3 linked regions of the Variovorax paradoxus B4 genome follow. The protein of the gene in region 1 interacts with the protein of each later gene in a pairwise test. Links are inferred from orthologs where the notes say so. Each region holds a gene or a part of one and is shown in the gene's direction. Other genes may lie near its edges.

Region 1 (3,039 bases):
CGCCCGAGGAGCCGCCCGGAATACGCTCGCGGTTCCACGGGTTCTGCACCGGCACGGCCTTGTCGTGGCCCACGGCGGGCACGGCGACGTTCTCGTTGGCCGAGCCCATCGCGAATTCGTCGCAGCTCAGCTTGCCCAGCGTGACCGCGCCGGCCTCGGCCAGGCGGCGCACCACGGTGGCGTCGAAGGGCGAGCGGTAGCCCGCGAGCATCTTGGAGCCGGCGGTGGTGGCGAAATCGGTGGTGACGAAGATGTCCTTGTGCGCAATCGGCACGCCGGCCAAGGCGGGCGCGTTGCCCTTGGCGATGAGCGCGTCGGCCGCGCGGGCCTGGGCCAGCGTGACTTTCTCGTTCACGTCGACGAAGGTGCCGAGCGATTCGTGGGCCTTCATGCGGCCAAGGAAGACCTGCGAGGCCTCGACGGCCGAAACCTTGCGCTCGGCCAATGCCTTGGCGAGCGCGGCCACGCCCATTTGATGCAATTCGCCGCTCATTCGATCACCTTCGGCACGAGGAACAGGCCGGCTTCGACGGCCGGGGCGCTCTTCTGGTTGGCTTCGCGGTTGTCGGGTTCGCTCACCAGGTCGTCGCGCAGGCGCAGCGTGATGTCCTCGACGGCCGCGACCGGATGGGCCAGCGGCTCCACCCCCGCGGTGTCGACCGAACGCATGCGTTCGACCAGGTCAAAAAAGCCGTTGATCTGGCTGAGCATGCGCTCGCTTTCGTCGGAAGCAAGCTGCAGCCGTGCCAGGGAGGCAATGCGTGCAATATCTGAGGCGGAAAGTGACATGGGTCGGACCGGTCGAAAAACCGGAAGTAATCGCACGCCGGAGAGGGTGCTAACACGGGATTCAGAGGGGATTCGGGTATTATCCCGCCTTTGCCGCAACCCCCGCGAACGCGCCGGCTTTTGCGCCAAAAACGATCAATTCACCCCGTCATACGACCCAAAAACAGAGCGACGACCTGCCGACGCGCAGGCGTGCTCCAGAGGATTCCGCACATGTTTGGAGCTTTCCGTCGGTACTTTTCCACCGACCTTGCGATCGACCTCGGCACCGCCAACACCCTGATATTCGCCCGCAACAAGGGCATCGTGCTGGACGAGCCCTCGGTCGTCGCCATCCGCCATGAAGGCGGCCCCCACGGCAAGAAGGTGATCCAGGCCGTCGGCCGGGAAGCCAAGGCCATGCTGGGCAAGGTGCCCGGGAACATCGAGGCCATCCGCCCGATGAAGGACGGCGTGATTGCCGACTTCGTGATCACCGAGCAGATGATCAAACAGTTCATCAAGATGGTGCACCCGCGCACGCTGCTCACGCCGAGCCCGCGCATCATCATCTGCGTGCCCTGCGGCTCGACCCAGGTCGAGCGCCGCGCCATCAAGGACGCGGCCGAGGCGGCTGGCGCCACCTCCGTCTACCTCATCGAGGAACCCATGGCCGCGGCCATCGGCGCCGGCCTGCCCGTCAGCGAGGCTTCGGGCTCGATGGTGGTCGACATCGGCGGCGGCACCACCGAAGTGGGCGTCATCAGCCTGGGCGGCATGGTCTACAAGGGCTCGGTGCGCGTGGGCGGCGACCGCTTCGACGAAGCCATCATCAACTACATCCGCCGCAACTACGGCATGCTGATCGGCGAGCCGACGGCCGAAGTCATCAAGAAGAACATCGGTTCGGCCTTCCCGGGCTCCGAGGTCAAGGAGATGGAGGTCAAGGGCCGCAACCTCTCCGAAGGCGTGCCGCGCAGCTTCACCATCAGCAGCAACGAAGTGCTGGAAGCCCTGACCGACCCGCTCAACAACATCGTCTCGGCCGTGAAGAACGCGCTGGAGCAGACGCCGCCCGAACTGGGCGCCGACATCGCCGAGCGCGGCATGATGCTGACCGGCGGCGGCGCGCTGCTGCGCGACCTGGACCGCCTGCTGGCCGAGGAAACCGGCCTGCCGGTGCTGGTGGCCGAAGACCCGCTGACCTGCGTGGTGCGCGGCTGCGGCATTGCCCTCGAGCGCATGGACCGTCTGGGCAGCATCTTCACGAGCGAGTAAAAGGCGAAAGCCATCATCGGCCGGCCTCTGCTCGCGCAGGCCGGCTTTTTTGCCATCTGACGTTGCACACAGCCAGGCCTGAACCATGCCCTTGGGCACGCTCGATCGCACAGCCCCGCCCCTGTTCAACCAGGGACAGTCGGCGCTCAGCAAGCTGATCTTCTTCGGCGCGCTCGCGCTGTTCCTGATGGTGGCCGACGCGCGCTTCCATCTCGTGCAGCCCCTGCGCGCGGCCGTCGGCGCGGTGCTCTACCCGGTGCAATGGCTGGCGCTCAAGCCGGTGCAGCTGGTGGTCGGCGGCAGCCGCTATTTCGAAGACCTGCAGGCGGCCCAGCGCAACGAGGACGAGGCGCGCAAGGCGCTCATGCTGCAGGCCGAGCGCGCGAGCCAGGCCGACACGCTCGCGCAGGACAACGCGCGGCTGCGCGCGCTGCTCGAGCTGCGCCAGACCACCCAGGCGCCGGGCCGCGCGGCCGAGGTGCTGTATGACGCGGCCGACCCGTACACGCGCAAGATCGTCATCGACCAGGGGCTCACGCAGGGCGTGGCCGCCGGGTCGCCCGTGATCGACGCGCACGGCGTGCTGGGACAGGTGACGCAGGTGCAGCCGTTCACGAGCGAAGTCACGCTGGTGATCGACCGCGATCTTTCCATTCCCGTGCAGAACACCCGTACCGGCGTGCGCAGCGTGGCCTTCGGCGATGCGTCGGCGCATGGCGGCGGACTCGAGCTGCGCTTCATGGCCGCCAATGCCGACCTGCAGGAGGGCGACCTGCTGTCCACCAGCGGCGTCGACGGCGTCTATCCGCCCGGCCTGCCGGTGGCGAAGATCGAGCGCATCGAGCGCCGCGCCGATTCGGCCTTTGCGCGCATCTACTGCGTGCCGCTGGCCCGCGTGACGGCTGCGCGCTACGTGCTGGTGCTCGCGCCCACCGGGGCTCCCTCGGCGCCGCCGCCCGCGCCGGCCGCCGCCGTGGTGCGCAAGAAGCCCGA
Region 2 (3,053 bases), 2.2 Mb from region 1 along the record:
CGCTGAGCGAGGCCGGTCTCGTGACCACCGTGCGCAAGACGCGCGGTGACGACATCGATGCGGCCTGCGGACAGCTGGCCGGCGACGTCAAGGACCGCACCCGCGCGGCGGAACGCATGGCCCAGCGCCGTGGCTCGGAGCGCACCGTTGTTTTGCATCCGGTTCGCAAGACCGCCCCCCAGGAGCATTGACCTAATGAGGATGGCCTTTCCGATGACGACCGCGAGCGCGCAGCGGCTGATGGCTGCAGGCTTTGCCGGCGTCGCCGTGGCGTTTCTGCTCGCGGGCTGCGTCAACACCCGAACCACCACCACCAGCCTGGCCGACACCAGCTCGGGCAAGGGCGCCGAGATGGTGACCGAATCCGACGAAAGCAGCCGGCAACGCCGCGCGCGCCTGCGCATGGAGCTCGCCGCCGGCTACTTCGAGCACGGCCAGACCACCGTCGCGCTCGACGAGATCAAGCAGGCGCTGGTTGCCGACCCCAACTACGCGGACGCCTACAACCTGCGCGGCCTGGTCTACATGCGGCTCGAGGATGCCGGGATGGCAGAAGACAGCTTCCGCCGCGCCATTGCCATCAATCCGCGCGATCCCAACGTGCGGCACAACTACGGCTGGCTGCTGTGCCAGCAGAACCGCTATGGCGATGCGGCCCAGCAGTTCACCGAGGCACTGGCGGTGCCGAGCTACACCGACCGTGCCAAGACGCTCATGACCCAGGGCGTCTGCCAGCTCAGGGCGGGCCAGCGTGCCGAGGCGGAGCGCAGCCTCATGAAGGCCTACGAGATCGACGCCGGAAATCCGGTGGTCGGATTCAACCTGGCTTCGCTGCTGGTGCAGCGCGAAGAGTGGTCGCGTGCGCAGTTCTACATCCGCCGCGTCAACAACAGCCCTTCGGCCAGCGCCGAGACGCTCTGGCTCGGCATCAAGATCGAACGACGGCTCAACAACCGCGAAGCAGTGGCGCAGTTGGGAGGGCAGCTGCAGCGGCGCTTTCCGCAGTCCCGGGAGGCAATAGCGTACGAGCGCGGGAATTTCAATGACTGAACGGGTTTCGGAGTTCGGCACTTCCGCGGTACTGCCGCTCGAGGAAGGCGACATCACGCACAAGACGGCCGGCGACATGCTGCGCGAAGCGCGCGAGGCGCACGGGTTGCACATCGAAATGGTGGCCGCGGCCCTCAAGGTGCCGCCGCAGAAGCTCATTGCGCTCGAGGCGGACGACATCGCCTCGCTGCCCGATCCGGTCTTTGCCCGGGCCCTGGCCAGCAGCGTCTGCCGCGCCCTGCGCATCGATCCCGCGCCGGTGCTCGCGAAGCTGCCGGGCGCGCAGCGCGCGGCGCTGGCACTGGCCGATCGCACGCTCAAGAGCAATATCGTTTCCGGAACGCCGCGCTGGAACGGCGGGCGCTCCAGCGGCCTTCCGTCGCGCGCAGTGTTGACGGTCGTGGGGCTGCTTCTGGTCGGCGCGGCCGTGCTGTTCTGGCTGCCCCAGTCGGTGTTCGATCAGGTCGGGGCCTCCGTGTCGCGCTGGACGTCGCGCAGCGACAGCGGTTCGGTGGCCGAGGCGCCGGCGGCTGCGCCGGCTTCGGGCGGGTCGTCCGTCGTCGTCGAGAGCGCGCCGGTGTCGCCCGTGGCACCTGCGGCACCCGTGACCTCGGGCACTCCCTCCGCAGCCTTGCCGGTGGGCAACGCTACCGCTGCGGCGGTTGCTTCGACCTCTGCAGCCGCTGCGGCACCTGCCAACAGCCAGCAGCTGGTTTTCGTCGCGCGCGAGGAATGCTGGATCACGGTCGCCGAAGCCGGCGGCAAGCAATTGCTGCGCCGTAGCCTGAAGGCCGGCGAAACGGTGGCGTTGTCGGGCGCGCTGCCGTTGTCGGTGGTGGTGGGGCGCGCATCGGCGGTCGATGTGCAGGTGCACGGAAAGCCCTACGATCTGAAGCCTGTCACGCGCGGCGGCGGCGTGGCCCGTTTCGAGGTGGCATCGTGACCGACTGCACTCCCCAACCCATTGACTCGGCGGCCCCCAAGGCGCGCCGTTCGCGCCAGGCCCAGGTGGTCTGGGGACCGCGCACCGTGACGGTGGGCGGCGATGCGCCCGTGCGGGTGCAGTCCATGACCAACACCGACACCGTCGATGCCGTCGGCACGGCCATCCAGGTGAAGGAACTCGCCATTGCCGGTTCGGAGATGGTGCGCATCACCGTCAACACGCCGGAGGCGGCTGCCCAGGTGCCGTACATCCGCGAGCAGCTTGACCGCATGGGCATCGACGTGCCGCTGATCGGCGACTTCCACTACAACGGCCACCGCCTGCTCACCGACTATCCGGCCTGCGCCGAGGCGCTGAGCAAGTACCGCATCAATCCCGGCAACGTCGGCAAGGGCGACAAGCGCGACCGCCAGTTCGGCCAGATGATCGATGCGGCCATGCGCTGGAACAAGCCCGTTCGCATCGGCGTCAACTGGGGCAGCCTCGACCAGGAACTGCTTGCCAGCCTGATGGACATCAACAGCCAGCGCGCCGAGCCCTGGGATGCCAAGCAGGTGATGTACGAGGCGCTGATCACCTCGGCCATCGAATCCGCCAGGCTGGCCGAATCGATGGGCATGGCCGGCAACCAGGTCATCCTGTCGTGCAAGGTGAGCGGCGTGCAGGACCTGATCTCGGTCTACCGCGAGCTCGCCAAGCGCTGCGACTATCCGCTGCACCTGGGGCTCACCGAAGCCGGCATGGGTACCAAGGGCACGGTGGCATCGGCCACGGCGCTTTCCATCCTGCTGCAAGAGGGCATCGGCGACACCATTCGCGTGTCGCTCACGCCCCAGCCGGGCGAGTCGCGCACGCAGGAAGTGCTGATCGCCAACGAGATCCTGCAGGCGCTGGGCCTGCGCGTGTTCGTGCCGAGCGTCACCGCCTGCCCGGGCTGCGGCCGCACGACCAGCACCACCTTCCAGGAACTGGCCAAGCAGATCGACGACTACCTGCGCATGCAGATGCCGGTCTGGCGCAAGAAGTATCCGGGTGTCGAGACGCTGAAGGTGGCCGT
Region 3 (2,993 bases), 710 kb from region 1 along the record:
GCTGGATGCCGCGGGGGGAGCGCAATAGCCATGGCCGACAGCATTCCCGTGCCCTTCGACGTCAAGCTCATGAACATCGTCTCGAACCTTGCGTTCGTGGTGGTGGCGCTCATGCTGCTGGCGGCGGGCGCATGGTGGGTGCTGCGCCAGCCGTTCTTTCCCATCGGCGGCATCAAGGTCGATGGCGACGTGACGCACAACAACGCCGTGACGCTGCGCGCCAACGTCGCGCCGCAGCTCGCGGGCAACTTCTTCACCGTCGACCTGGCGCGCGCGAGAACCGCCTTCGAGTCGGTGCCCTGGGTGCGCAAGGCGGTGGTGCGGCGCGAGTTCCCGAACAAGCTGCGCGTGACGCTGACCGAGCAGGTGCCGGTGGCCAACTGGGGCGACGAGGCCGCCTCGAAGCTGATCAACGGCTTCGGCGAGGTGTTCGAAGCCAACGTGGCCGAGGTGGACGACCGGCTGCCGCGGCTCGACGGTCCCATCGAGCAGGCCGGGCAGGTGCTCGGCATGTACCGCGTGATTGCACCGCTGTTCCAGCCCTATGACTTCAGCGTGGAAGAACTCACGCTGTCGAGCCGGGGCAGCTGGAAGGTGGTGCTGGACACCGGCGCCGAGATCGAGCTGGGCCGCGGCCAGGCCGAGGAAGTGACGGCCCGCACGCAGCGTTTCCTGAAGACCGTGACCCAGGTCGCGGGCCAGTACCGCCGCACCGCGGCGGACGTCGAGGGGGCCGACCTGCGGCACAACGACGCCTATGCGCTGCGTCTTCGCGGCGTCACCACGGTCGTTGCCGACCCCAAGACCAAGAAGAAATAGATAGCGAATACCGAGGACATTCAATGCCCAAAGAATACAAAGACCTGGTTGTCGGACTCGACATCGGAACCGCCAAGGTGATGGTGGTCGTCGCCGAGGTGCTGCCTGGCGGCGAACTCAAGCTGGCGGGACTCGGCATTGCGCCGAGCAATGGCCTCAAGCGCGGCGTGGTGGTCAACATCGACGCCACGGTGCAGAGCATCCAGCAGGCCTTGAAGGAGGCCGAGCTGATGGCCGACTGCAAGATCAGCCGCGTCTACACCGGCATCACCGGCAGCCACATCCGCGGCATCAATTCGAGCGGCATGGTGGCAGTGAAGGACAAGGAAGTCACGCCCGCCGACGTGGCCCGCGTGGTGGAAACCGCGCGCGCCATCAACATCTCGAGCGACCAGCGCCTCCTGCTGGTGGAGCCGCAGGAGTTCGTGATCGACGGCCAGGACGTGAAGGAGCCGATCGGCATGAGCGGCATGCGGCTGGAGGCCAAGGTGCACATCGTGACCGGCGCGCAGAGCGCGGCCGAGAACATCATCAAGTGCGTGCGCCGCTGCGGCCTCGAGGTCGACCAGCTGATGCTGAACCCGCTGGCCTCGAGCCAGGCGGTGTTGACAGAGGACGAGCGCGAGCTCGGCGTGGTGCTGGTGGACATTGGCGCGGGCACCACCGACGTGGCCATCTTCACCAACGGCGCGATCCGCCACACCGCCGTGATCCCGATCGCCGGCGACCTGATCACCAGCGACATCGCGATGGCGCTGCGCACGCCCACCAAGGACGCGGAAGACATCAAGGTCGAGAACGGGTACGCCAAGCAGCTCCTGGCCGACCCCGACACTCAGGTTGAAGTGCCGGGCCTGGGCGACCGCGGGCCGCGCATGCTGAGCAAGCAGGCGCTGGCCGGCGTGATCGAGCCGCGCATCGAGGAAATCTTCTCGCTGGTGCAGCAGGTGGTGCGCGAGTCGGGCTACGAAGAGGTGCTGTCCTCGGGTGTGGTGCTCACGGGCGGCAGCGCGGTGATGCCGGGCATGGTCGAACTCGGCGAAGACATTTTCCTGAAGCCGGTGCGGCGAGGCATTCCGAAGTATTCGAGCGCGCTCTCCGACATGGTGGCGCAGCCGCGCGCCGCCACCGTGATGGGCCTGCTCGAGGAAGCCCGCTTCGCACGCATGCGCGGCTTCAAGGTCGCGCAGAAGAACGGATCCGTAAAGACTGCGTTCGGACGTTTCAAGGACTTCATCGTGGGGAACTTCTGACCATGAACCACTCCCCACTCTGGCTCGCACGCGGCGGTCCGCCCTTGCATTTCAACGAGCGATGGCGGCGCACAGGTCCACCGCCGCGACGACAGCTTCGTTGAACTCGTCAAGACACCAGAAAAATTCATAGATACACAACGGCAACTGCAAATTCAAGGAGTTAGAAATGACCATCGAAATGATCGAAGTCGAAGAATTCAACCAAGGCACTCAGATCAAGGTGATCGGAGTCGGCGGCGGCGGCGGCAATGCCGTGGCGCACATGATGGAGCGTGGCGTGCAGGGCGTGCAGTTCGTCTGCGCCAACACCGACGCGCAGGCACTGCAGCGCAGCAACGCGCACAAGATCATCCAGCTGGGCACCAGCGGACTGGGCGCGGGCAGCAAGCCCGACAAGGGCCGTGATGCAGCCGAAGCCGCGGTGGACGACATCCGCGCCGCCATCGACGGCGCGCACATGCTCTTCATCACGGCCGGCATGGGCGGCGGCACCGGCACCGGCGCGGCACCCGTGATCGCGCGCGTGGCCAAGGAAATGGGCATCCTCACGGTGGGCGTGGTGACCAAGCCCTTCGACTGGGAGGGCGGTCGCCGCATGACCAACGCCGACGCCGGCCTGGCCGAGCTCGAGGCGAACGTCGACTCGCTGATCGTGGTGCTCAACGAGAAGCTGCTCGACGTGCTGGGCGAGGACATCACCCAGGACGAAGCCTTCGCGCATGCCAACGACGTGCTCAAGAACGCGGTGGGCGGCATCTCGGAAATCATCAACGAGTACGGCGGCGTGAACGTCGACTTCGAAGACGTGCGCACCGTGATGGGCGAGCCCGGCAAGGCCATGATGGGCACGGCCGCCGCTGCTGGCCCGGACCGCGCGCGCATCGCCGCCGAGCAGGCCGTGGCCTGCCCGCTGCTCGA

Evidence for each region.
Region 2: the proteins of VAPA_RS01720 (region 1) and VAPA_RS11650 interact in binary tests that used the Escherichia coli proteins (3 or more experiments, as listed by UniProt). The link is inferred for Variovorax paradoxus B4 from one-to-one orthologs.
Region 3: the proteins of VAPA_RS01720 (region 1) and ftsA interact in binary tests that used the Escherichia coli proteins (3 or more experiments, as listed by UniProt). The link is inferred for Variovorax paradoxus B4 from one-to-one orthologs.

The regions. Positions count from the first base shown.
Region 1 is NC_022247.1:370,737-373,775, forward strand. Bases 57-3,024 are described here. They hold VAPA_RS01720 (rod shape-determining protein), read left to right. Parts: upstream 57-1,002; coding sequence 1,003-2,046; downstream 2,047-3,024. Other genes in these bases: gatA (Asp-tRNA(Asn)/Glu-tRNA(Gln) amidotransferase subunit GatA), read right to left, coding at 57-493; gatC (Asp-tRNA(Asn)/Glu-tRNA(Gln) amidotransferase subunit GatC), read right to left, coding at 490-789; mreC (rod shape-determining protein MreC), read left to right, coding at 2,132-3,024. Also shown: more of gatA, read right to left, coding at 1-56; more of mreC, read left to right, coding at 3,025-3,039. UniProt on the Escherichia coli protein: Forms membrane-associated dynamic filaments that are essential for cell shape determination. Acts by regulating cell wall synthesis and cell elongation, and thus cell shape.
Region 2 is NC_022247.1:2,526,484-2,529,536, forward strand. What follows is about bases 36-3,017. They hold VAPA_RS11650 (helix-turn-helix domain-containing protein), read left to right. Parts: upstream 36-1,042; coding sequence 1,043-1,993; downstream 1,994-3,017. Other genes in these bases: rlmN (dual-specificity RNA methyltransferase RlmN), read left to right, coding at 36-191; pilW (type IV pilus biogenesis/stability protein PilW), read left to right, coding at 196-1,050; ispG (flavodoxin-dependent (E)-4-hydroxy-3-methylbut-2-enyl-diphosphate synthase), read left to right, coding at 1,990-3,017. Also shown: more of rlmN, read left to right, coding at 1-35; more of ispG, read left to right, coding at 3,018-3,053.
Region 3 is NC_022247.1:1,077,052-1,080,044, forward strand. What follows is about bases 36-2,957. They hold ftsA (cell division protein FtsA), read left to right. Parts: upstream 36-842; coding sequence 843-2,072; downstream 2,073-2,957. Other genes in these bases: VAPA_RS04825 (cell division protein FtsQ/DivIB), read left to right, coding at 36-819; ftsZ (cell division protein FtsZ), read left to right, coding at 2,242-2,957. Outside these bases: VAPA_RS04820 (D-alanine--D-alanine ligase), read left to right, coding at 1-28; more of VAPA_RS04825, read left to right, coding at 31-35; more of ftsZ, read left to right, coding at 2,958-2,993. UniProt on the Escherichia coli protein: Essential cell division protein that assists in the assembly of the Z ring. May serve as the principal membrane anchor for the Z ring.